3 regions of the Staphylococcus simulans genome follow, and region 1 is predicted to be linked to each of the others. Evidence: riboswitches for the same ligand, from Rfam matches in the RefSeq annotation. Region 1 holds a riboswitch; each other region holds the start of a gene.

Region 1 (8,415 bases):
ACCATGATCATTGGTTAGGTTATTGTACGAATGAATTAATCCAAATTGCGCCTGAAGCGAAATATATAGAATTTGGAATTAGAAATGTTTCTAGTTATTTAGACTACATTAAGAATCGTATTACAACTTTCCCAACATTCATGGAGATGTTGATGGCAACGTATCATATTGTACGTAAAGCCAGAGAAAAAGGTTTTGGGGAAATCGTAAATCGATTGATTAACGTAGATGATTTAATGACAACGATTCATAAACGTGCAGATTATCAGCGTACAGGATACTTCTATCCAGAACTTGCGATGTACTTTAAAAATCCACAACGTATTCTTGGTTCGTTCTTTATCAAACACCATGGTTATCGTGTACGCATTGATGATATCGAACACTATATTTCTGGTTACGTCCAATACCAAAAAGTCTTTAAATAATGACATATAAAACAGGCCATGAACAAAATTACGAGTTCATGGCCTGTTTTATTATGAAAATAATTCATCCACTGTAACTTTAAACTGTTTAGCGATTTTAAAAGCTAAGCTTAAAGAAGGATCATACTTATTATTTTCAATCGCATTAATCGTTTGTCTCGAAACATTGACACTTTTACTTAGTGCTTCTTGAGACATCCCATTTTGTTTGCGATACAATTTTATTTTGTTTTTCATAACTCTCACCCTTTGTAGGTGTATTTTCTCATCACTCTATGTCTATTATGAATACTTTCGTTTAACGATTACATAATTATAAACTAAACTTCCCATTATAATAACTAAAAAGACAGCTTCAGGATATTTCGAGATAAAACTATGTGCACTGACTAAACCAAGCGTACGATTTAGAAAGGCGAATGTAATGAGAAGAATAGTAATGATAAAAGTCTTTGCGAGTACTTCTAAAATAATTTTAGTTTGACGTTCGTCATAATGAGACTCAGTTTGAACATCTACTGCTTCTGAAGGCATATAATTTTTTAAGAAGCCTCTCCAAGCAAATGCGAAAGCAACTAAGGTTACAATAGGGATGATAATTTTAAGTAATATCATGATGTCCCTCCTGAAATGTAAAGTTTATTTGACATTTTTAGAATACTGCTGCGCTTAAATAATGTCAAGTATGTTTTACATTTCGTATAAAAAAACAGAGCCGAATGGCCCTGTTTTAAATTCCTAAATGTTCTTTAAATGTGTGTCCTGTATAGTTTTTTCGGTAAAGTCCGCGTTTTTGTAATTCTGGAACAATCATATGCACAAAATCATCTAAGCTATCCGGCAAGGTAGGAGGCATTAAGTTGAAACCATCTGCCACACCTTCTTTGAACCAATGTTCCATTTCATCCACAATTTCTTCAGGTGTTCCAATCAATGTTAAATGACCACCACCTGCATTTAAATACCCCAATAACTCTCGTACAGTGGGATCTGTATCTCTGATAATCTCAAGGACTGTTTCATAACGACCTACAGGCCCAGTAAATTCAGAGACAGGAGGTAAGTTTGGGACTTTGTCATCTAAATCCCAACTATGACAATCTTGTTGGACAAAGAAACTGAGTTGATTTAGCGCTGTTTCAATCGGTAGTTGATTATCAAGCGCCGCTTTTTTCTCTAAAGCTGCTTCATAGGTTTCTGCGACATAAGTCACCAGACCTGGGAAGACTTTGAGGTTGCGGTCAGTCTGACCGGTACGTTTGATTTCATCATCTAAGCGTTGTCTGAACTGTTTTGCTTGTTTGATATTCCAAGAAACAGAGTAAACTGCATCTGCATATTTAACTGCGAGTGCCACGCCTTGTTTAGATGCGCCAGCCTGCATTGCGACAGGTTTACCTTGTGGACTTGCGGGTGTAGATAAAGGGCCGCGAACTTGGAAGTGTTCTCCTTGATGATTGAAAGGTTCTATTGCTTTTGAATCAATCAGTTGATTGTATTTACGATCGTGTTTAAAATCATTGGTTTGCCATGACTCGAAGAGATGATTCATGACTTCCGCAAATTCATCTGCTTTTTGGTATCGTGCTGTATGATCAGGCAGACCTTCCATACTGTGATTTTGTGCTTCAATATCCGTCATAGATGTGACTAAATTCCAACCGACACGACCGCCAGTGATATGGTCCAAACTTAATAGCTGACGTGCAGCCGTATAAGGGTTAGAAAATGTGCTGGAAATCGTTGAGACTAACCCGACATGTTTTGTGACCTGCGAAATTGCAGTTAAATTGACAATAGGGTCAAACCAGAACGCAGGCATCGTGGTGTCATTATTTGCGGGGAAGGATTGGTTATCCGCGAAAAACACCGCGTCAAAATAACCGCGTTCTGCGATTTGAGCTAAATCTTGATAATACTCGATGGTGCCGATACGTTCGACACTTGAATCAGGCATCAGCCATGCGGCTTGATGATGGCCGCATCCATATAATAAAACGCCAATGTGCAGTTGTTTTTCTTTCTGCGTAGGCATGTTATTCACCTCGTGTTTAATATTGTTACTTAGTTCATTGTTAATCCGCCGTCAACAGTGATGTTTTGGCCTGTAATACCGTCTGCTTGTTCTGAAACAAGATAAGCCACCATGTTTGCGACATCTTGCGGTGTTGTCACCTTACGTAGTGGTGTACTTTGCGCAATCAAGTCAAAGACTTCAGGTGTAGTAACTGAGCTAGCGTCCGTTGTTTTAAGCAATCCGCCTGAAACAACATTCGCATTAATACCATATTGGCCAAGCTCTGCTGCAATGTTACGTGTGAAACCAATTAATGCAGCTTTCGCTGTTGTATATTCATGATAAGGAACAACAGGATTTTGGTATAAATTTGTGCCGATAGATACAACACTGCCACGTTGATTTTCAATAAATTGAGGTACCACACTTTGTACAACGTTGAATGCAGCTTTTAATGTGCCATCGATTTGATTTTGATAATCTGACCAGTCCATATCTTTAAATGATTTTTGTGTTGTCGGATCAAATTTGAAACCAATCAATGCGTTGTTCACTACACCATCAATACGACCGAATGTTTCTGTTCCTTCTTTGACTAAACGCTCTACAGCTTCACGGTCAGTAACGTCTGCTTGAATTGCGACAGCACGGTTATTATCAATTTCTTGAGCCAATGCTTCGGCAGCTTCCTTACTTTGGTTGTAGTTAATAATAACGTTAAAACCTTGTTCGCCTAATGTACGGCTGATTACAGCACCTAAGCCACGTCCGCCGCCTGTTACTAAAATTGTTCTTGCCATTTAAATCGCCCCTTTAGTTAAATTAAGACATAAAAAAACACACAACCTATCTAGAGCTGTGCGTATCAGAGCGAGTTGAAAGTATAGACTCAGACATTCTTAGCCATACTTTCTTAGTTATGTACTCACACTTTCCTACGCTAGTTTCAGCTAGATCAGGTTCAAAGGGTCTGAAGCCATGCTTCATCTCAGTTATAAAACGCCCCTAGTGCATTTATATTTGTCATTAACCTTAATCTATCGACTTTCTAGATGTAAGTCAAGGAAGGGCGATAAGAAAGGATTTAGTGAAAAAATAACAGCATACATGTTATGATAAACAAGAATACAAATAACAGGGTCTCCCTACAGAATTGGAGTGAGTTATATGTTCTGGTTAGGTATGTCATTCCCTTTATTAGCCATTATTTTCATTGTCTTCTCTGTGCGTGAAGAAAAGAAACGTAAATTGAAAAAACAAGAAAAAGAAGCTAGATGGGAAGCACAAAAACAAAAAGAAGCGAAAGCTAAAGAAGAACAAGCGGCTAAAACTCAAGAAACTGAAAATCAACAACCACAAGATGTTAAAGCACTTGAACAACAACAAGAACATCGAGAAGTAACAGCTGAAGAAGAAGCACAACGTGTTGAAGCAAAAGCAGCCGCGAATGCACCACACGAAGAAGATAAACCTTCTTCATAATTGAATCATGATGAATTGAAAGCTGACCGAAAGTATAACCGGTCAGCTTTTTCATTATGTTTCTATTTACTTCAAATACACAACGATACTAAATTTTCCCGACTAATGATTCAGAAATAGGCTATACTATATAAAATAAGAAAATTCAGATAATTAATAGTGGGAAAGAGGAATGTGTATGACAGAAAATACAAAGGAAAATTCAAAAGATTCATCTTCAAAATTTCAATTAAAAACACCTCATACGTATGCATTGTTAATGATAATTATCGCCATTGCTTGCGTCTTGACGTATATTATTCCAGCAGGGGAATATAAACGCGTAGATAAAGGGGGACAAACGTTAGTAGTCCCAGGTTCATATCATAGTATTGAACAACACGGGGTGTCATTTTTAGATTTATTCCGTGCAGTACCTGAAGGTTTACTGACAGGAGGAGAAATTGTCTTTTATATCTTTTTAGTTGGTGGTGCTTTCGGTATTGTACATAGAACAGGCGCATTTGAAAACGGGATTAACCAAGCGATTAAAACATTAGGTTCTTCGCGCATCTTAATGATTCCATTAACTATGATTGTGTTCTCTATTTTAGGCTTTTCAATTGGTTTAGCAGAAGAAACCATTATCTTTGTGCCGATCGGTGTAATTATTGCGAGAACCCTAGGTTATGATGCGATGACAGGAGCCGCGATGGTGATTTTAGGTGCCGCAAGTGGATTTATTGGAGGTATGTTGAATCCATTTACAGTCGGTGTTGCGCAAACCGTTGCTGAACTTCCCATGTTCTCAGGTTGGGGGTTACGTTCCATCATTTATATATTCATTCTAGCCGCAGCGATCGGTTCGGTAATGCTTTATGCTAGAAAAGTGAAACGTAATCCAAAGAAAAGTGTCGTTTATGCTTTAGAACAAGAAGAAGGTCAAAGTCATAAAGCTATAGAATATGAACGCTTTACCAAACGTCAAGCCTTCGCATTAAGTATTATTGCGTTAACTATTGTGTTTAACGTCTATGGTATCTTTCGTTATGAATGGTCTTTTAATCAAATGAGCGCAAACTTTGTTTTGGCAGGTTTGCTTGCAGGGTTTGTCAATGACTTAGGTATGAATGGTACCTTTGATGCTTTTATTGAAGGAATGAAAGACATTTTATTTGGCGCAATGATTGTCGGTTTTGCGAAAGGCATTGTCGTTATTTTAGAACAAGGTAAAATTATTGATTCTATTATTCATGGAATGACTACACTACTCAATGATGTCCCATCGTCTATTGTGATTATTGTGATGTTTATCTTCCAGTTTTTCCTTAACTTCTTCATTCCATCTGGTTCAGGACAAGCATTGACTACAATGCCTTTGATGGTGCCGATTTCAGACTTGCTAGATATTAATCGCCAACTTACGGTGCTTGCTTTCCAATATGGTGATTCCATCAGCAATGTGCTGTTTCCGACTTCTGCCATTTTAATGGGTGCACTCGCAGTTGCGAAAATTTCATACGTACAGTGGTTGAAATTCGCTTGGAAATTGATTCTGCTGTGGGTTATTATTTGTGCAATTGCCATGTCCATCGCATTGCTTGTCGGCTATTAGGGAATACTAACTCTGTTCAAAGTTAAAACATGAGGAGGAAGTGTCCTTGAATCAACACGAGAAAGAGAAATTATGGCGTGAATATAAATATGAAGTCATGTGGCATAGCCAAGCACACTATAACCAAATCAGATCAGTTATGAAAGATAATGTAGAAGGTGAGGTATTACAACGCTTGATTGATGAAGCATTAGCCCTCCCTCCGTCTAAAGGTGCCGTCATTAATACGTTTGATCATATGTGGGGCTATTTTAAGAAAGAAGCGGATGATACTGAAAAAAATCGACACCAAACATTGAAAGCGGACTTCGAATCAGAGAAAACAACATCTGATGAACTCTTGTCATTTATCTATACACTTGCGACTAAATATCAAAGTAAGTACTTATTAAATTCTTCAATTTTGAAGAATGCATGACAGAAAATCAGAAGTATTAAAAAATTTGAGAAAAGTGGTAGGTTATTAAATGACTTTTATCTGATTTTCGCTTAACATGTAACACAAGTTTCAAATTAAATCAGATTTGGTTAACTGAATAACTTAACTTATTATTAAAATTTCAAATAGAGGGTAATTGACTCTAGTAGGAATAATGACAGCAAGGTGTGAAATGTTATGGAACAATTAATAAATGATGATTACGAATACTGCAGAAAGATAATGGAAGAGTACTCAAAAACCTTCTCTTATGCGTTTAATAGTCTGCCTGAACAAGAACGTAAAGCAGTGTGGGCGATTTATGCAGTATGTCGCATGATAGATGACAGTATAGATGAATATGAAGATCCAAAACGCTTAGATGCGATTCGTGAAGATTTAGAACACATCTACGATGGAGATTCTGAAAATGTGAACTTTAATAGTAACGCATCTGTGATGCGTGCGTTTCGTCATACATTAAAATCTTATCCTGTTCCATTACATGCCTTTAAAACATTAATGGATTACGTGGAAAGCGATTTGACTATGACAGCATTAGAAACAGATGAAGAGCTAGAAGCCTATTGTTACGGCGTGGCAGGTACGATTGGTGAATTACTGACACCTGTACTTGCTTATGAACAATATTATGAGACAGCAGATAAAATCGGTATAGAACTTGGTAAAGCCCTACAAATCACAAATATTTTACGTGATGTCGGTGAAGACTTTGAAAATAACCGTATCTATTTAAGCGCAAATCGCTTAAAAGAATATAATGTTGATTTAAAAGCAGTATATGAAGACGGTGTGACACAAAATTATATTGATTTATGGGAAAGTTACGCCAAAGATGCGGATGCTATGTATCATAATGCATTAAGTCATTTAGATTACTTCCACGAAGATGCACGCCCCATTATTGAAGTTGCAGCTCAAGCGTATCGTGAAATCCTTGAAGTTGTACGTAAAAAGCATTATTCATTGCACCAACGTGCATATGTCAGTCGCTTGAAAAAAGGTCAAATTTACCGTCGTGTCATGAAATCATACAAATAACTTTAAACTTAAAACAATAAACTATAAACAAAACCAGCATGTGATGTTTCAAACAGGCATGCTGGTTTTGTCATGTTTATAGCTTAATTAAATTCTACATATTGCGGTCCATCTTCTGAATCGCTATTCATTAATTTAATAGATCTTGGAATAGCTCTAATGACACAAAGTTTAGGGTCTTCTTTAGAATCAAAGAACGATTTATCTTGTTCGTCCCAAATCCAATCTAATACATCTGGATCTTCAGTGACTTCTAAGTCTGCATAGATTTCTAAGAAACTATGGTTTTTCGTATCATCATAGCCTAATAAAATATGCGCAACAGGATTTTGTTCGATTTCTTCAATCTTTACTGAGTCTGTACTAGTTTTCGTATATAAATCAAATTCTTGGTCATAGAAAATCATATATCGGCTATCTGGCTTATTGTCATAGGAAGTTGAAAGTACACCAATACGTGATGCTTTCATAATATCTTTAATCTTTTTTAAGACAACTTGTCTATCCATAGTATTCACCTCTTTCTTTATATTTACCCGTATGCGTTGGCAATAAAAGTTGTGTCAGGTATAACTCATCCTTTATGCATATTGTAAATGTCGCTATAATGAAGATGAAAAAAGAAGGAGGAATCATGGAATGGTACGAAAAATTGTGATTGCACCAGATTCATTTAAAGAAACTTTAACAGCGGCTGAAGCGGCACAAGCCATAGAATTAGGACTACAGGAAGTCTTGCCTGAAACGGTCATCTATGACAAAGTACCGATGGCTGATGGTGGTGAAGGAACGATGCAGTCGCTCCATGATGCCTTAGGCGGAACAATGAAACCTGTAAAAGCGACAGACGCTTTAGGCCGAATTATCGATGCACAATATTCATATGTTGAACAAAATAAAACGGCTATTATTGAACTCGCAGAAGCTTCTGGTATAGAAACAATCGAACTCAAACATCGTAATCCGCTTGTGACTTCTACATACGGTACAGGGCAATTGATTTTAAGCGCACTAAATCAAGGTGCACAAAAAATTATTCTCGGTATTGGCGGAAGTGCGACCAATGATGGCGGAACAGGTATGATGAAAGCACTTGGCGTAAAATTCCTTGATGAGAAAGGTGGCAACTTACCTGAAGGTGGTGCCGCTCTAATCAACCTTGCGCAAATTAATATTTCTAATTTAGACAAACGGCTGAAAAACGTAACTTTTGAAGTAGTCTGTGATGTTGATAACCCATTACTTGGACCCACAGGTGCTACTCATACGTACGCTAAACAAAAAGGCGCTTCACCAAAAGATATTGAACAACTTGAACAAGCTTTAACACATTACAATCAAGTGTTAACAGAAACGTTTCAACATGATTATTCTAATGTGCCAGGAGCAGGGGCTGCAGGTGGTACGGGTATTG
Region 2 (8,415 bases), 760 kb from region 1:
ATTTCCCAAGTGTAGGTGCTACACAAAATATCATCATGGCGGCTTCATTAGCAAAAGGTAAATCTGTTATCGAGAATGTTGCACGTGAACCAGAAATCGTTGACCTAGCAAACTACATCAACGAAATGGGCGGTAATGTAACTGGTGCAGGAACAGATACAATTACGATTCATGGTGTCGAAGCTTTACATGGTGTAGAACATGCGATTATCCCAGATCGTATTGAAGCTGGTACATTACTTGTAGCAGGCGCTATTACAAGAGGCGATGTTTTAGTTAAAGGTGCAATTAAAGAACATTTAACAAGCTTGTTGTATAAACTAGAAGAAATGGGTGTCAACTTATCATATGAAGATAAAGGTATCCGAGTATCTGCAGAAGGTGAATTGCAACCAGTAGATATCAAAACATTACCACACCCAGGATTCCCTACAGATATGCAATCACAAATGATGGCGTTATTGTTAACAGCTGAAGGACATAAAGTCATTACAGAAACTGTCTTTGAAAATCGCTTTATGCATGTTGCTGAATTCAAACGAATGAATGCTCAAATTACGGTTGAAGGACGCAATGCAAAAATTACAGGTAAAAGCCATTTACAAGGCGCACAAGTGAAAGCAACTGATTTACGTGCTGCAGCAGCATTGATTTTAGCCGGTTTAGTGGCTGAAGGTACTACTGAAGTTTCAGAATTACAACACTTAGATAGAGGTTACGTAAACTTTAACGGTAAACTTAAAGCTTTAGGTGCTGATATTGAGCGTGTTAATAAATAAGTAAGTAGGGGATTAAGATGATTAAACGCTTTTATTTTAAAGTGATAAAATTACCGATTGGTTTTCACATACTCATCGTTATGCTTATGATGCTTTTGATGTTTTTCATCGGTATGTGTATCGGTTTTATATTGAATCATCAAAATCCGCTTAATATATTTGAATACCAGACTTGGTATCATTTCAAGCAAATTTTTGGAGGCTAGTAACATGGAAACAATTTTTGACTATAACCAAATTAAAAACATTATCCCACACCGTCAACCTTTTTTATTAATTGATAAAGTTGTTGAGTATGAAGAAGGTCAACGTTGTGTGGCTATTAAACAAGTATCAGGTAATGAACCATTCTTCCAAGGTCATTTCCCAGAATACGCGGTTATGCCAGGCGTGTTGATTACTGAAGCATTAGCACAAACTGGTGCAGTTGCGATTTTAAACAGTGAACAAAACAAAGGTAAAATCGCATTATTCGCTGGTATTGATAAATGTCGTTTCAAAAGACAAGTTGTACCTGGTGATACATTACAGTTAGAAGTTGAAATTACTAAAATGCGTGGACCAATTGGTAAAGGCACTGCGAAAGCAACTGTTGATGGTCAATTGGCATGTAGCTGTGAATTAACATTCGCAATCCAAGATGTATAAGCTGATATAAAAAGACTGAGACAATAGATATAAAGCATTGCTTTAATTCATCTATATTGTCTCAGTCTTTTTTTAATCTTCTCTTTTTTCGTCTTTTAAACGTGGTTTTGATTGCATCATACGGTTGAATGAAGTCTTCAATTCTTCACCAGATAATCCATCATCTACAAGCTGTGCTAATAAATTTTCAGCATAAACTTGTCTTAATGTATAGACGTGGCAATCAAAAATAATAGACATACGCTCATTATCGTATAATGAAATATTTTTAATTGTTGCATCGAATAATGCAGGATCATTAGAAGGACGTGTGATCACAACACGTATATCTAATAATGTTTCATCATCCATATATTCTTTCATAATATCGTAGTGGTTACTGGAGATTACAATTTCTAACAACCAGCCGGTGCCGCTTTGTTCTTTATTGATAATTACACCATCATAGAGTTCATATTCTATAACGCCACCGTGTTCAGTGACAATTTGGAATCTGACTGCTTTAAATGTTTTCAATTGAAGTCACTCCAATCTTTTTAAAATCTGCAAATTTTTTCTTTCTGATTCTAGTATAGCGTAAAAGATAAAAATATTTGAGAAATAGTACAGAAAATTAACCAATCAACTATAAAATTTCTCTTAATTTGTGTTTTGACGATATGTATCAATCTGAATATGATAGTAACCAAGGAGGTGACAAAATGCTAAATAAAATCGTTATTGTAGGAAGATTGACGAAACAACCTCAATTGACAGCAAAGGAGGAATCAGACATTGTATACTTTAGTGTTGCGACAGAACGTCATTATAACTATCAAGGCCAGAACAAACAATCTGTAGACTTTATTAATTGTAAGGCTTTTGGCAAGATTGCCCGAAATATTGCCAGCTATACACAAAAAGGATCGCTTGTCGGTATTACTGGCTATATGCATTCCTACAAATATGAAAAAGATAATCAAACACATTTCGGTATGGAGCTGGTTGTAGAAACAATCAAATTTATCTCGCATCCGAATGACAATTCAAGTTGTCAATTCTCATCACACCATGCACAAACGGACACTTTGATGGGTGAATATGAAGGAAGCCCGTCCTTCGACGCCATTCATCTCTAACTACCAAGTTATCCATTGACATTATATATGCTTAACTGCATATCTCCCAAAATCAAATTGCAACAACCAGCATGATGTATTCATCTCTATCCTGTTCAAAGTATCATGCTGTCCTCTCGTTAATTAAAAGTAATTCATTATGATGTTAGAATTATCCTTCTTTCTATTATAGGAAGATTCCTATAATCTATTCCAAACTCTATTTTTAAACTCTATTTAGTCCAACGCATAGCTTTTACTGCGAAAGATGCTTGGATTGCTCCATTTTCAATTTTGTACTTTCAACTTAATCCATAAAAAACTCTTTAAATATACTAATACTCACCAAGACTTTGCATAAATTTCACTTTATGCAGGGTCTTTTTTTATAAAAAGACGTTTGACAGAGAAAAAACCATGTTTTATTGCGGTTTTTTCTAGAAATTTTAGCCGATGTAAAGGGTAAAATAACCCTTCAATTATCTGAAAGATTACATAAATGTTACATAGGTTAAGAGTCAAAATTCAGTTAGAATGTGATATTAATAGGATTTGAAGTGATAGTAAGATACCTAACTATTTTATTTTAATGTAATTTACACGTAAAATTAAGCTGTATTTTTTTATTTGGTTGTAACCTACACCCTGATTTCAGATGATATAGTTGTAATTGCAAATTGATGATATTAATCACACGAAAAAACAATTACCTTATAGGAGGATTTTTAGAAATGAAAAAATTATTAGTAGCTTCATCAGCAACAGCAGCATTATTCGCAGTAGGAGTAGGAGCAGAAGCTCACGCATCTGAACAAGGAAATGCAGATCAAGCACAATTAGCAGAAACAGCATTAAACAATCCTGAACAATTAAACGAAAGCCCTGTACAAGAAGGCGCTTATAATATTAACTTTGAATATAATGGTTTAGACTTCAACTTTGAATCAGACGGTCAATATTGGAGCTGGAGCTATGGTCAAGCAGGCGGTAACGCACCAGCAGCTCAAACTACAACTCAACAAGCACCAGCAGCTCAACAAGCTCCAGTAGCTGAGCAAGCAGCACCACAAGCACAAGAAGCAACAACTCAACAAGCACCAGCACAACAAGCAGCACCTCAAGCTCAACAAGCTGCTCCACAACAATCAGCAAGCACTGGTTCATCAGCTGGTTTAAATGATCACTTACGTGCAATTGCACAACGTGAATCAGGTGGCGACATCCACGCAATCAACCCATCATCAGGTGCAGCAGGTAAATTCCAATTCTTACAATCAACTTGGGATTCAGTAGCACCAGCTGAATGGGTAGGTAAATCACCAGCATCAGCACCAGAAAGCGTACAAGACGCAGCAGCTGTTAAATTATATGACGGTGGCGCAGGTGCAGGTCACTGGGTTACTGCATAATTCAGCTAACTGATTATAAATAAATAGTTAAAAATCTATCAGGCAGGTTATCTCCAATTTAGGAGGTAACCTGCCTTTTGTAATATGTATGTAAAGAAAGACACAAGAAATATATATTGTTGTAACCTATGTTATTAGGATAGATGCTATTATAAAGACATCAAATAAATGATTTAATACAAACACCTTATGGGAGGACATATTTTACATGAAGAAATTACTAGTAGCATCGACAGCGGTGACAGCTGCTGCAGCAGTATTGGCAACAGGAATTGGAACTCAAGACGTACAAGCAAAATCATCATCAAAAGCTGAACATGCGAAGAAAGTAAAAGACGCTGAAAAGTATCTAAACGAAAAAGGTGAATACACTGTAGTTAAAGGTGACACTTTAAATAAAATCGCTAAAAAATTCGACGTTAAAGTCAAAGAATTAAAAAAATGGAACGATAAAAAATCTGACTTAATCTTAGTAGATGAAAGTTTAAAAGTTAAAGAACCTAAAAAAGTTGCGACAACACAAACAGCTGTACAATCAGACAGCCACTATGCATACAATACGCAACAAGTATCTTACAATAATTATAACCAAGCGCAATCAAACAATGCGCCACAATCATCATATACAGCACCACAACAATCTTATAACGCACCACAAGCATCATACAGTGCACCATCATATGCATCTTATGGTTCAGGTTCAGTAAGATTAGCTAACGGTAATACTGCAGGTTCTACAGGTGCATACGCAGCAGCACAAATGGAAGCTCGTACAGGCGTATCTGCATCAGTATGGGAAAACATCATTGCACGTGAATCAAATGGACAAGTTAATGCGTATAATCCATCAGGTGCCAGCGGTTTATTCCAAACAATGCCTGGTCATGGTTCTACAGCAACAGTTCAAGATCAAATCAACTCAGCTGTACATGCATATAACGTACAAGGATTAAGTGCTTGGGGTTATTAATGTTAAATAGTTAAAATTCAAGTCGAGACTAAGGTCTCGGCTTTTTTTATGAAAACAGATTCATTGCAAGTATGAAAGGGCTTTGATATGTTTAGTATGTAAATAAATTAAATAAAAACTGCTAGGGGCGCCTTTTGGCTGAGATAGGAAACTAGACCCTTTAAACCTGATTTGGTTAAGACCAACGTAGGAAAGTAGATACATAGTATGCATGATGCAAAAATACTGAAACTGCACTCCTAGGTTGGAATGCAGTTTTTTTATTGGAGGAATAAAAGTGACTTTTGCTGAAACACTTGAAAGAGATGCACAACCGATTATTGATCAAATTTATGACGATAATTTCATTCAAGCATTGTTAAAAGGGAATATAGATAAAGAGTCAATTAGACAATATTTACGTGCAGATGCCTCGTACTTAAGAGAGTTTGCGAATATCTATGCTTTATTAATTCCTAAAATGCCGAATTTAGAAAGTGTTCGATTTCTAGTTGATCAAATTCAATTCATTGTGAATGGTGAAGTGGAAGCACATGAATTCATGGCAGAATACGTGGGTGAACCGTATCACGAAATCGTACAACAAAAAGTGTGGCCGCCAAGTGGTGACCATTATATTAAACATATGTATTACAACGTTTATGCCCATGAAAATGCTGCATATGCGATTGCGGCAATGGCACCTTGTCCTTATGTCTATGCAGAAGTAGCAAAACGCGCAATGCAGGATGACAGATTAAATCAATCTTCTATATTGAAAAAATGGTTTGAATTCTATCAAACAGAAATGGATGCATTAATCGATGTTTTAAATCAATTAATGAATGAGTTAACTAAACATATGACAGATACAGAGAGACAAGAAGTCAGAGAGAATTATCTACAAAGTACAGTACATGAACGAAACTTCTTTAATATGGCTTATACAAAAGAACAATGGGAATTTGGAGGTAAATAATTATGAACAAACCGAAAATTGCTTTAACGATTGCAGGCACAGATCCAACAGGCGGCGCAGGTGTAATGGCTGACTTAAAGTCATTTCATGCATGCGGTGTGTACGGGATGGCCGCAATCACAAGTATCGTAGCGCAAAATACAAAAGGGGTTCAACACATTCATAACTTAGAATTATCTTGGTTAGAAGAACAGTTAGATAGTGTGTTTGATGACGAATTACCGCAAGCGATTAAAACTGGCATGATTGCGACAAAAGAAATGATGGAATTAATTCGTACTTATTTAGAAAAGCATCCTGAAATTCCATATGTCATTGATCCAGTAATGCTAGCCAAAAGTGGAGACTCTTTAATGGATGATAAAGGTAAACATGCCTTACAAAGTATCTTGTTACCACTTGCTGATGTTGCAACACCTAACTTACCTGAAGCAGAGGAAATTGTAGGATTCAAATTAGATAATGAAGATGCGATTAAAAAAGCAGGTAAAATCTTCATAGAAGAAATCGGCAGTAAAGGTGTAGTCATTAAAGGTGGTCATATCGAAGATGACAATATCGCAAAAGACTATCTATTTACGAAAGATGGTTTAGAAATTTTTGAAAGTGAAAGATATGAAGCAAAACATACACATGGTACAGGTTGTACTTTTTCAGCTGTAATTGCGGCTGAGCTAGCGAAAGGGAAAACGATTTATGAAGCGGTTAAAAAAGCAAAAGACTTTATCGCATTAAGTATTAAATATACACCTGAGATCGGACAAGGCAGAGGACCAGTTAACCATTTCGCATATATGAAGAAAGTAGGATTAGATGATGAGTAAAGGTTTAGATAGAATCAGAACAGAACATCCATTAGTTATTTGTTTTACGAATGATGTCGTCAAAAATTTTACAGCTAATGGACTCTTAAGTTTAGGTGCGAGTCCAGCAATGAGCGAAGCACCAGAAGAAGCAGAAGATTTTTATCCACACGCGGGTACAGTCTTAATTAATATTGGCACACTGACAAAAGCGAATGAACAAGCAATGTTAGAAGTTGGAAAAATTGCGAATAAGACAAACACACCGTTAGTGTTTGATCCCGTTGCTGTGGGCGCATCAACGTATCGTAAACAATTCTGCAAAACATTCCTAGAGCAAGTGAAACCAACTGTAATCAAAGGAAATGCTTCAGAAATTTTAACGCTTATAGATGATACAACAACAATGAAAGGTACAGATAGTGCTGAAAGCTTAGATGTTGTATCCATTGCGAAAAAAGCACATGAACAATATCAAACTGCAATTGTGTTAACTGGTGAAACAGATGTCATTGCTCAAAACAATAAAATTGTTAAGCTGAATAATGGTTCACGTTTCTTAACGCAAATTACAGGTGCAGGTTGTTTATTAGGTGCTATTGTAGGTGCATTCTTATTTAGAAATGAAAATCCAGAGATTGAAGATTTAATTGAAGCAGTTTCTGTTTATAATATTGCAGCTGAACGTGCTGAACAATTAAGTGAAAGTAAAGGACCAGGTACTTTCTTAGTTCAATTTATTGATGCATTATATAAAATAGACAGTGAAGCAGCAGTAGAAAATCGTAAAGCACAAGAGGTGAAATAAGTGTTTCAACCAGAGGATTTAAAAGTTTACTTTATTTGCGGAACACAAGATATACCTGAAGACCGTACGATTCATGAAGTATTAACTGAAGCATTAGAAGGCGGCATTACGATGTATCAATTTCGTGAAAAAGGGCCTAACGCTAAAACAGGTAATGCGAAGAAAGAACTGGCACAATCTTTGAAACAATTATGTGAACAATATCATGTACCTTTTATCGTAAATGATGATGTTGAATTAGCAGAGTTGATTGATGCTGATGGCATTCATGTTGGACAAGATGATGCGAAAGTGAATACTTTTAAGACGCACTTTAAAAATAAAATTATCGGTTTAAGTGTCGGCAATGAAACAGAATTAGCGCAATCTGATTTAACAGATGTCGATTATATTGGCGTTGGTCCGATATTTAAAACAGGGTCTAAAGACGATGCCAGTGATCCTGTCGGCACAGAAATGATTGAAACATTGCATGAGAAAACAAATGGTATGCCGATTGTCGCAATTGGCGGTATTGCGTTAAATAATGTCGAACCGATTGCGCAAACACATGCACAAGGTGTATCAGTTATTTCAGCGATTGCTCAGAGTTCAAATGTTAAAGAAACCGTTCGCAATTTCTTACAATATTTTAAATAATGCCCTTAATTCTATGTTTTTGTTTTCTACACCTCATAGAATGTGATAAAATTATTTTTATGTGAATAATACCAATAGAGGTGGAAAAATGAATAAAAAAGCATTATTGCCTTTGCTTCTTGGGGTTATGGTTTTTCTTGCAGGATGTGATTATTCTAAACCTGAAAACAGAACAGGTTTTTTCTATAATACATTTGTGAAAAACATGGATAACATCATCCATTGGCTAGGCTCTAGTTTTAATAACGATTATGGATTAGCGATTATTGTCTTAGTTTTAGCAATCCGTATTGTCGTTCTGCCA
Region 3 (8,415 bases), 960 kb from region 1:
TTTTGTAATTCTTGTTTATCTTTGAAGAAGTTATCACGTTTTTCTTGATATTGTGCTACAACTTCGTCACTTGGGTTAACAATAACATCACCTGTCATACCATCAACAATAATGATGTCGCCTGCTTCAACTTCCTCAGTAATCGTTTTAGTACCAACGACTGCTGGGATTTCTAAAGAACGGCTCATAATTGCAGAGTGAGATGTTCTGCCTCCAATGTTTGTCACAAATCCTTGCACATATTGTTTGTTCAACTGTGCAGTATCTGAAGGTGTCAAGTCATTCCCGATAATAACGACACTTTCATCAATGATACTTGGGTTTGGTAAATCCACACCTAAGATGTGTGCTAATACACGTTTAGAAACGTCGCGAATATCCGCTGCACGTTCTGCCATGTATTCGTTGTCCATTGATTCAAATATTGTGATAAATTGATTTGAAACATCTGCTAACGCTTGAGCAGCATTAACGTTTTCATTTTTAATTTTTTCTTCAATAGGTTGGATAAGTTCTGGATCTTCAAGCACTAATAAATGTGCATCGAAGATAGCCGCTTTATCTGCGCCTAATTGTTGTTCGGCATTGTTTCTGATTTTAGTCAATTCAACTTTTGATGTGTTAAGTGCGCCGTTAAATTTAGCAACTTCAGCCTCTGTATCAGTCACTGTTCCGTTATCAAACGATAGGTCAGGTTCTACTAATAGATAGGCTTTTGCGATTGCGACACCATCAGATGCCGCAATCCCTCTAATATTTTTAGTCATATTAGTTAGTTAAACCTTCTTTAGATAAAACGTCAGTGATAGCTTGAATTGCATCAGCTTCGTCGCTTCCGTCAGCATAGATAGTAATGTCAGCATCTTTACCTACGCCTAAGCTCATAACACCCATAATTGATTTTAAGTTGACTTTTTTACCGTTATATTCAAGTTGAATATCTGAATCAAATTTTGAAGCTGTTTGTACAAGCATTGTAGCTGGACGAGCATGAATACCTGTTTCGTCGATGATAGTGTATGATTGTTGTTCCATAATAATCTTTCTCCTTCGCATCCATTAATTGGTGAGTGACTCACCTGAACATTATTACACCTTAACATTACCAAAATATGACGCTAAATTCAATTTGTTTAATCCATACAGGGCAATGAATTTAGCGTTTTTGTGAAAATATGCACAATTTAATTGACAACTCGGTTTTAAATTAATTTTTTGGCAACGTTTTCACATTTATCGATGTGCTCGTACCCTAATTTTTTCATGAAATAATAACTGATTGATGCTGCGATTGCTTGACCGACAACCGGGAACCATCTTGTTTGTTTCGCAGCTGTACGTTTAGCAACATCTTTAACGACCATTTTCAAGATACCTTTTGAAACCGTACGTCCGATGAATTGACTGCCTTGGATTGATGCTGCGACTAATACACGTTCTTTTAAATCATCACTCATACGGTTCACTTCTTTATGATCTAAACCGTAAATTTTATTAATATCTTCTATAATATCTTTCATCAGCTTTAAATCGACCCCAAAATCTAATCCTGGAATCGGAATGACACTTGCTGAAGATGACAATAATGCTTTCTTTCTTACTAATTCTTCAGCGCGTTCACGTCTTTTTGCTAAATCCTTTTTATTCTTCGGTAAACGCCCTTTACCTACGACCGGATCAATTTTCAACATTTTATTTCCAATTTTGTCTGTAGATTTTTTTATGAATTTATCTTTAATCCCCATAATAGTCCTCCTCGATTATTACTTCTTCCACTTTTTCTGATACCCGAACAAAGACTACTTTTAAATATTTTGATGGTTTATAGTGCGGATGTGTTTTAAAATCTTTCGGAAGTCCCATTGCTTCTAAAATTTCAAAATCTACATCTTGTGCATCAAGCGTTCTCTTAATCATGTTTTTAAACGCTTTTGAAGTTAACGCACTTGAGTTTGTACTTAAAATTAAAGTACCTCCATCATTTAAAACAGGTAAAGCTTCTTCAATCAACTTATGATAGTCTTTTTGAACCGTAAAGACTTTCTTTTTATTACGCGCAAAACTTGGCGGATCAATAACAATCGTGTCATAAGCCTTATTGTGTCTTGCCGCATAATGATAGAAGTCAAAAGTATCCATGACATAAATATATTGTGTTTTCGGGTCAATACCATTTACCCCAAAATTCTCCTCTGTCAAACCTCTAGAACGATTTGCAAGGTCGACACTAGTCGTTTCTGCTGCTGTTTGTGCTGCAATGACAGAGAATGCCCCTGTATAACTAAATAAATTCAAAACACTGCGGTCAGGCGCATAAACATCACGTAATTTTTTACGCACTTCTTTTTGGTCTAAGAAAATTCCTGTCATCGGTCCGTCATCTAAATCAATATTATAGAACGTAAAGTTTTCTTCAATAACAATTGGGAATTCCGGTGCTTCCCCTGTTACGAAACCACTAGATACTTCACTGTCTTTAAAACGTGTCTTCTCAAAAATTGAAGTATAAGGAAAGACAGCTTGAACAGCTTCTAAAATATCAGTTCTGAACGTATAAATCCCTTTTGAATACCATTGGATTAATAAATGACGATCGTAGTAATCAATTGTTAAACCGCCGACACCGTCTCCTTCTGCATTAAACAATCTGAATGCATTTGTACCATCGATATCAAAGTAGTATTGTCGATAATCTAAAGCTTCTTCAAATAGCGCTTCAAAAAATTCTTGATTAATTTCTTCTTCAGCATCATAGCTTAAGACCCAACCTAATCCTTTATGTTGGCGCCCAACGTATGCTGTCGCAATGTATCGGCCATCATCAGTCACAATATGAAAAATATCACCATCTTCTAAATGACTATGTTCATAAATATCTTCTTCATCCACTAATGGATACTGATTTAAATACTTTTGTTCTTTACCTTTATTTAATACTGCTGTCTTCATATTATTATTCCGCCTTCTATGTGTAGTTACTTTTATCTTAACGTATCAGACGCTTCCTTTCTAAAAAGAACGTCTCAAATCCATTAAAAAAGCCGAGGAAACTTAAGTTCCTCAGCTTTTGTGTGATTCTGCTTTAGCTGGCGTACGTAATTGGATAATAAACGCAATCGTAATCGCCACAAGCATAATAAATAAAATCGGTGTAATAAAAATGGATAATAATAATCCATGAATCATAATATTGACAAATTCTGTCAACAATTTAAAGAATAAAATACTCACCATAAACAACTGCGCATAATACAATTTACCGCGTAAGAAATGCGTCAATGTTGTAATGATATAAGCGATAATCACAAGCAACAATAAGAAGAGTGTGATCCACTCGATTACATATGATGTTTGTGATAATTCCCAATCACCTGACATAAACAAACCATTACGGTTGTTTAATTCTAGTAAGGTAAATAGGAATAAAATCGCACCGCAAATCAATTCAACGATACCCGGTTTAATCCATTTTGGACGACGCATCCAAGTTGGGAAATCGTCTTCTTGCAGATTGACTTTATCTTTAACTGCTTTTTTGAAACTATCTCGTTTTCTTCTGATTTTCTCTAAATCAATACTTCTGCGTGTTCTGTATGTCAATTCTTGTGTACGTTCTTGAATTTCACGCAGCTGTTCTTTCGTTTGGCTAATTGTGCCGTTCTTGTCTGTACGTGAATACAACATTTCTTCGCCTAATTCTGCTTTAGTTAGCGGCAATGATCTTCTAAGGAATAAGAAATTCCAAATAGACATTTGACCTAAACACCACATGACAACGAAGAATGCGTTGACACTTAAAATATCAATTAACGCAATTTCATGACTTTCGATTCTGCCATATAACGAAATTTGAGAAATTAAATAACTGATTCCGTACGTACAGATAATCCATAGATAGTGCTCTTTTTGGTGCGCACTGTTCAACTCATCCTTGTACACAATGTATCCGATATGCACAATAAACGGAACCACGAATACAATCGCAAAGAAGCCGTAAACTTGTGTCATAAAGACGATTGTGATGAGGAAGAAAAAGATTCCTATTATAAGGAAGAAAATTGAGATATCATAATCATATTTTGTAGTCATAAATAATAAATAGCCAATCCATAGCAATGCAACACCGAACAAGATAATCAAGATGGCGCTGACCACTGGGAAATGACCAATAAATTGACTCATAATCCGTATTATTTCAACAAAGAAAGCATTGATGAAATCCCACACATTATTAATATGTATGTCAACCTTGCTCCCCTTCGCAAGTTTATGGATAAATGATAGATTGAGTAATACAATGATTCCAATGAAAAGTGAAACAATGCCAATAATCAAACTATAAATGATTTCAGCGTGCTTCTTTATATACGACATGTTTTTCACCTCATAGTTATTATATATGAACAATTCCATTGTGTCTTTAAAAATTAAAGTAAATCATTCTATGGTAGTATATTAGACTCAGACGCTATGCTCAATCCTAAATACACAATTTAACGTAATCTTAATGTGAACTTGCCTTTTTCATACCCGTTCTCTCTGGCTTAAATCTAAAATCACCTTGACAGAACCTATTAAAAAGCATACATTTAGTATAAATCTAATAAAGAAATACACTAGGGGTGTTTCGAACTGAGATGAAGCACAAAGCTTCAAACCCTTCGAACCTGATCTAGCTGAGACTAGCGTAGGAAAGTGTAAAGAATGAACTGGTTTAGGATTTCAGGGTAGAACCAGGGTATTCTGATGCTTATTTTCACGCTGCTTGCTAGACAAGTTTGCGTGTTTTTTTGTTTATATAGGAGGAATTGACATTATGTCTAAAGGACTTAAGCTTTCAGATATCTTAGTTACTGTGTTAATCGCAGTTATCTTTGCTATCATTTACAACATTTGGAACTTAGTGTATAAAGCCATGCAAGTGACTGGCTTACACTTAGAAGAATTATCTTACGGTATGTGGTTCGCAGCTGCTGTTGTTGCTTACTTAATCATTCCGAAAGCCGGTATTGCACTGTTAGCTGAATTCGCTGCTGGTGCTGGGGAAACAATTGTAATGGGACGCTTTGATATTGCGACAATTGTTTACGGCTTACTACAAGGTTTAGCGTGTGAAATTATTTTTGCGATTTTCCGTTATAAATCACGCAAATTAATGGTAGCGGTACTTGCTGGTCTAGCAGCCGCATTAGTTACTTTCCCTATCGACTTCTACTATGGTTATTTAGGTGAAGTAGCTGGATGGAACTTATTCTTATATGTATTCTTCCGTTGTATCAGCGGGATTGTACTTGCTGGGATTTTCCCATATTATCTTGTCAAAGCTCTGGATCAGACTGGGGTTACAAAATTATTCCGTCCTGCTTCCAAAAAGGATTATGACAATTTGTAAGGAGACATAAACGTGTTACTTGCTCAAAATTTACGACTTAAATATCCAAATGCACCAGATAAAATATTTGATGGTTTAGATATAGAAATACCTGATAAACAAAAGGTCTTATTACTCGGCCCTTCAGGCTGCGGTAAAAGTACCTTACTCAATGTATTAAGCGGCATTGTGCCGAACCTAATCGAGCTTCCAATGAAATATGACGCATTGGAAGTCGATTTAAATAGCGGCGTCATCTTCCAAGACCCAGACACACAATTTTGTATGCCAAAGGTTTATGAAGAACTCGCATTTGTGTTAGAAAATAAACAAGTGCCGAGAAAAGAGATGGACGCTTTAATTCAACAAGCATTAGCATCAGTCGACTTAGACGTTGGTCCTAAACAAACGGTTCAACAATTAAGCGGCGGTATGAAACAAAAATTAGCAATTGCTGAAACGGTGCTTCAAGAAGCAGATACATTATTCTTGGATGAACCGACTGCCATGTTAGATGTGGATGCGACAGAAGATTTATGGAATCAAATTAAAGACATGTGGCAAGAACAAACTGTCTTGATTGTAGAACATAAAGTGGAACACATTTGGGAACATGTGGATCGTGTTATTTTAATGAATCATCATGGGGAAATCATCGCAGATGATACGCCTCAAGTGATTTTACATCAACACGAAGATTTGCTGACTGAATATGGAGTATGGCATCCAAAGGCTTGGGACCATGCACCTAAAGCTGAATTATTACCGAATAAAGACATAACATCACGCTTCAAATATGAAAATGGCGAAGTCATACGTGGTAAGAAAACACTCATTCAAGTACCTGAACTCACAATCGGCGATGGTGAGTGGATTACCATCACAGGTAAAAATGGTGCAGGTAAAACCACTTTACTTGAGTCTATGATGCAATTGATTAAATATCGCGGAGAGATGTCTTATGATGGGCAACCGCTTCATAAAATTAAAGAAGCAGCAAAGCATATGTATCTGGTTTATCAAAACCCAGAACTGCAGTTCATTACGAATTCTGTTTATGAAGAAATCTTTATCAACTTCAGCGGCGAAAGCGCAAAAGCTGAAACTGAAAAACTGATTGAATTATTGAATTTAGAAGCAGTTCGTGATCAACATCCCTTCGAATTATCAATGGGTCAAAAACGACGTTTAAGTGTTGCGACTGCTTTAAGTTCACGTGCTGATATTATTTTACTTGATGAACCAACATTTGGTTTAGACAGTCACAACACGTTTAATTTATTAAATCTTTTCCAACAACGTGTTGCACAAGGTCAAACGATTATTATGGTTACGCATGACCCACATATCATTGAACGTTATCCGACAAGACGTATCGAATTACGTGACCACATGTTATGTGAAGATGTTCTATTTGAAATGGAAGGTGAAACAAATGTATGAAGCATGGAAAAAGTATTTCACCTTCGTAGATGAAGTTAATATTATCACCAAGCTTGGTTTAGGTATTTTCTTATTCTTCTTTGTGATTTTCATTCACAACTTTGATGTGATGATTTACCTAACCACTTTGATGTTTTTATTCTTACTGATTTTCGGCGGTATGAAATTGAAGGTCACTGCCCTATTCGTACTTTACACTGTGATATTCAGTATCATCTCAGCACTCTTTATGATTTTCTACGGAGATGGTACACATACCCTATTTAAATTAGGCTTTATTCATATCACAACTGAAAGTTTAGTGAGAGGACTGCATTTATCTATGCGTACGGATACCGTCACATTCTTCGGTATTGTGATGGCCTTTACGTCTCAAATTGTGATGATCTTCTACAGCCTGATGCAGCATTTGCGTGTAAAACCAAAAGTAGCCTACGCGTTTATGGCTGCCATCCGTATGGTACCGTTGATTATCAGTTCATTCATTCAACTACGTAAATCATTGAAGATGCGTTATCGTATGGTAGATAAATCAAATTATCGCGGTTTCAAGCGTGTGAAACATTTAATTATTCCGTTGTTAAGTCAAAACATACGAAAAGCACATCAACTTTCGGTTGCTATGGAGAAAAAAGGATTTAAAGATGGTAAAAGAACGTATTATTACTACGCACCATTTAGTTATCGCGACATCTTATTTATCTTATTATTCGCGGCGATATTAATTATTTCTGTAATGTTAGCTCATTATTTACCAATTACAGGAATTACTGACGTACGTGGTTGACACAAGCATTTATAATTCTTAAAATTTTTATCGGGCTGTGGTTGTCGAGCTGCAGCCCAACCAATATTTACATTTTCATTCATCCATATTTTTCCCAGCAGTGAACGGTCACCGATTCAACCGTTTACTGCTTATTTTTTATTTAACAAATATTATCGTTTAATTAAGTCAAAAGTCATATACATGTTATAATTGAAATAATCAGATTCACACAGAAAGATTGGGGGCAAAATTTCATGAAAAAACGTAATGATGCATACGAAAAAGGCTATCAACAAGCCGTCAAAGAAATTGAAACCATGTCAAAACTAAAAAATAAAAAGCGCCGTTTAAAACGTTACATTAAGAGCCGTAAACGTTCTTGGCGTTTCCATCAATTATTCAAGAGACGCAGCTCTCGCTACGTTTCTGGATATAAACAAGCTTATATTGATATGGCGAAATCATTGCCTGAAGAGTAAGGAAGTTCTGCTTCCTTGCTTTTTTATTTTGTCCCTACAATTTCATAATTAGAAGATACACGACTTAACAATAATTTATTCAAGTATTTTTCTACATACCAAAAAACAGCCGATACACAATGTACGGCTGTTTTTAGTATAAATCTATTCTTTTAAATTATGCTTCGTGTTTAATTGCTTTATCACTGATGTCACGACGATAGAATAAACCTTCACTATCAATGGCATCTGCTTTTTTATAAGCATTTGCTTTGGCTTCTTTAACTGTTTTGCCTTCACCGATCACTAAGATAACACGGCCGCCAGAAGTAACGTAATCGTCGCCTTCTTTTTTCAGACCGCTGACAAATGTA

Evidence for each region. A riboswitch is a leader RNA that binds a small molecule or an ion and turns the genes downstream of it on or off. The one in region 1 is predicted to bind thiamine pyrophosphate.
Region 2: it holds a riboswitch for thiamine pyrophosphate, as region 1 does, so the genes downstream of both, tenA (thiaminase II) here and MUA87_RS00885 (3-oxoacyl-ACP reductase) in region 1, are expected to answer to the same signal.
Region 3: it holds a riboswitch for thiamine pyrophosphate, as region 1 does, so the genes downstream of both, MUA87_RS08795 (ECF transporter S component) here and MUA87_RS00885 (3-oxoacyl-ACP reductase) in region 1, are expected to answer to the same signal.

Annotation. Positions count from the first base shown of each region.
Region 1 is NZ_CP095100.1:198,093-206,507, forward strand. It holds gene MUA87_RS00865 (poly(glycerol-phosphate) alpha-glucosyltransferase) at 1-428, shown strand, start outside; gene MUA87_RS00870 (helix-turn-helix transcriptional regulator) at 480-665, opposite strand; gene MUA87_RS00875 (hypothetical protein) at 711-1,043, opposite strand; gene MUA87_RS00880 (LLM class flavin-dependent oxidoreductase) at 1,159-2,463, opposite strand; gene MUA87_RS00885 (3-oxoacyl-ACP reductase) at 2,493-3,245, opposite strand; TPP riboswitch at 3,361-3,462, opposite strand; gene MUA87_RS00890 (hypothetical protein) at 3,613-3,927, shown strand; gene MUA87_RS00895 (YfcC family protein) at 4,106-5,521, shown strand; gene MUA87_RS00900 (YbgA family protein) at 5,562-5,939, shown strand; gene MUA87_RS00905 (phytoene/squalene synthase family protein) at 6,138-7,001, shown strand; gene MUA87_RS00910 (pyridoxamine 5'-phosphate oxidase family protein) at 7,085-7,510, opposite strand; gene MUA87_RS00915 (glycerate kinase) at 7,641-8,415, shown strand, end outside.
Region 2 is NZ_CP095100.1:960,955-969,369, forward strand. It holds gene murA (UDP-N-acetylglucosamine 1-carboxyvinyltransferase) at 1-779, shown strand, start outside; gene MUA87_RS12860 (DNA-directed RNA polymerase subunit beta) at 860-985, shown strand; gene fabZ (3-hydroxyacyl-ACP dehydratase FabZ) at 990-1,427, shown strand; gene MUA87_RS04250 (YwpF family protein) at 1,500-1,943, opposite strand; gene MUA87_RS04255 (single-stranded DNA-binding protein) at 2,129-2,545, shown strand; gene MUA87_RS04260 (transglycosylase family protein) at 3,256-3,933, shown strand; gene MUA87_RS12800 (LysM peptidoglycan-binding domain-containing protein) at 4,142-4,903, shown strand; TPP riboswitch at 5,017-5,113, shown strand; gene tenA (thiaminase II) at 5,181-5,861, shown strand; gene thiD (bifunctional hydroxymethylpyrimidine kinase/phosphomethylpyrimidine kinase) at 5,864-6,685, shown strand; gene thiM (hydroxyethylthiazole kinase) at 6,678-7,472, shown strand; gene thiE (thiamine phosphate synthase) at 7,473-8,111, shown strand; gene yidC (membrane protein insertase YidC) at 8,200-8,415, shown strand, end outside.
Region 3 is NZ_CP095100.1:1,869,213-1,877,627, forward strand. It holds gene ptsP (phosphoenolpyruvate--protein phosphotransferase) at 1-767, opposite strand, end outside; gene MUA87_RS08775 (phosphocarrier protein HPr) at 769-1,035, opposite strand; gene MUA87_RS08780 (DUF697 domain-containing protein) at 1,203-1,745, opposite strand; gene MUA87_RS08785 (class I SAM-dependent rRNA methyltransferase) at 1,735-2,949, opposite strand; gene auxA (lipoteichoic acid stability factor AuxA) at 3,061-4,374, opposite strand; TPP riboswitch at 4,609-4,711, shown strand; gene MUA87_RS08795 (ECF transporter S component) at 4,817-5,392, shown strand; gene MUA87_RS08800 (ABC transporter ATP-binding protein) at 5,405-6,814, shown strand; gene MUA87_RS08805 (energy-coupling factor transporter transmembrane component T family protein) at 6,807-7,601, shown strand; gene MUA87_RS08810 (hypothetical protein) at 7,838-8,062, shown strand; gene purD (phosphoribosylamine--glycine ligase) at 8,220-8,415, opposite strand, start outside.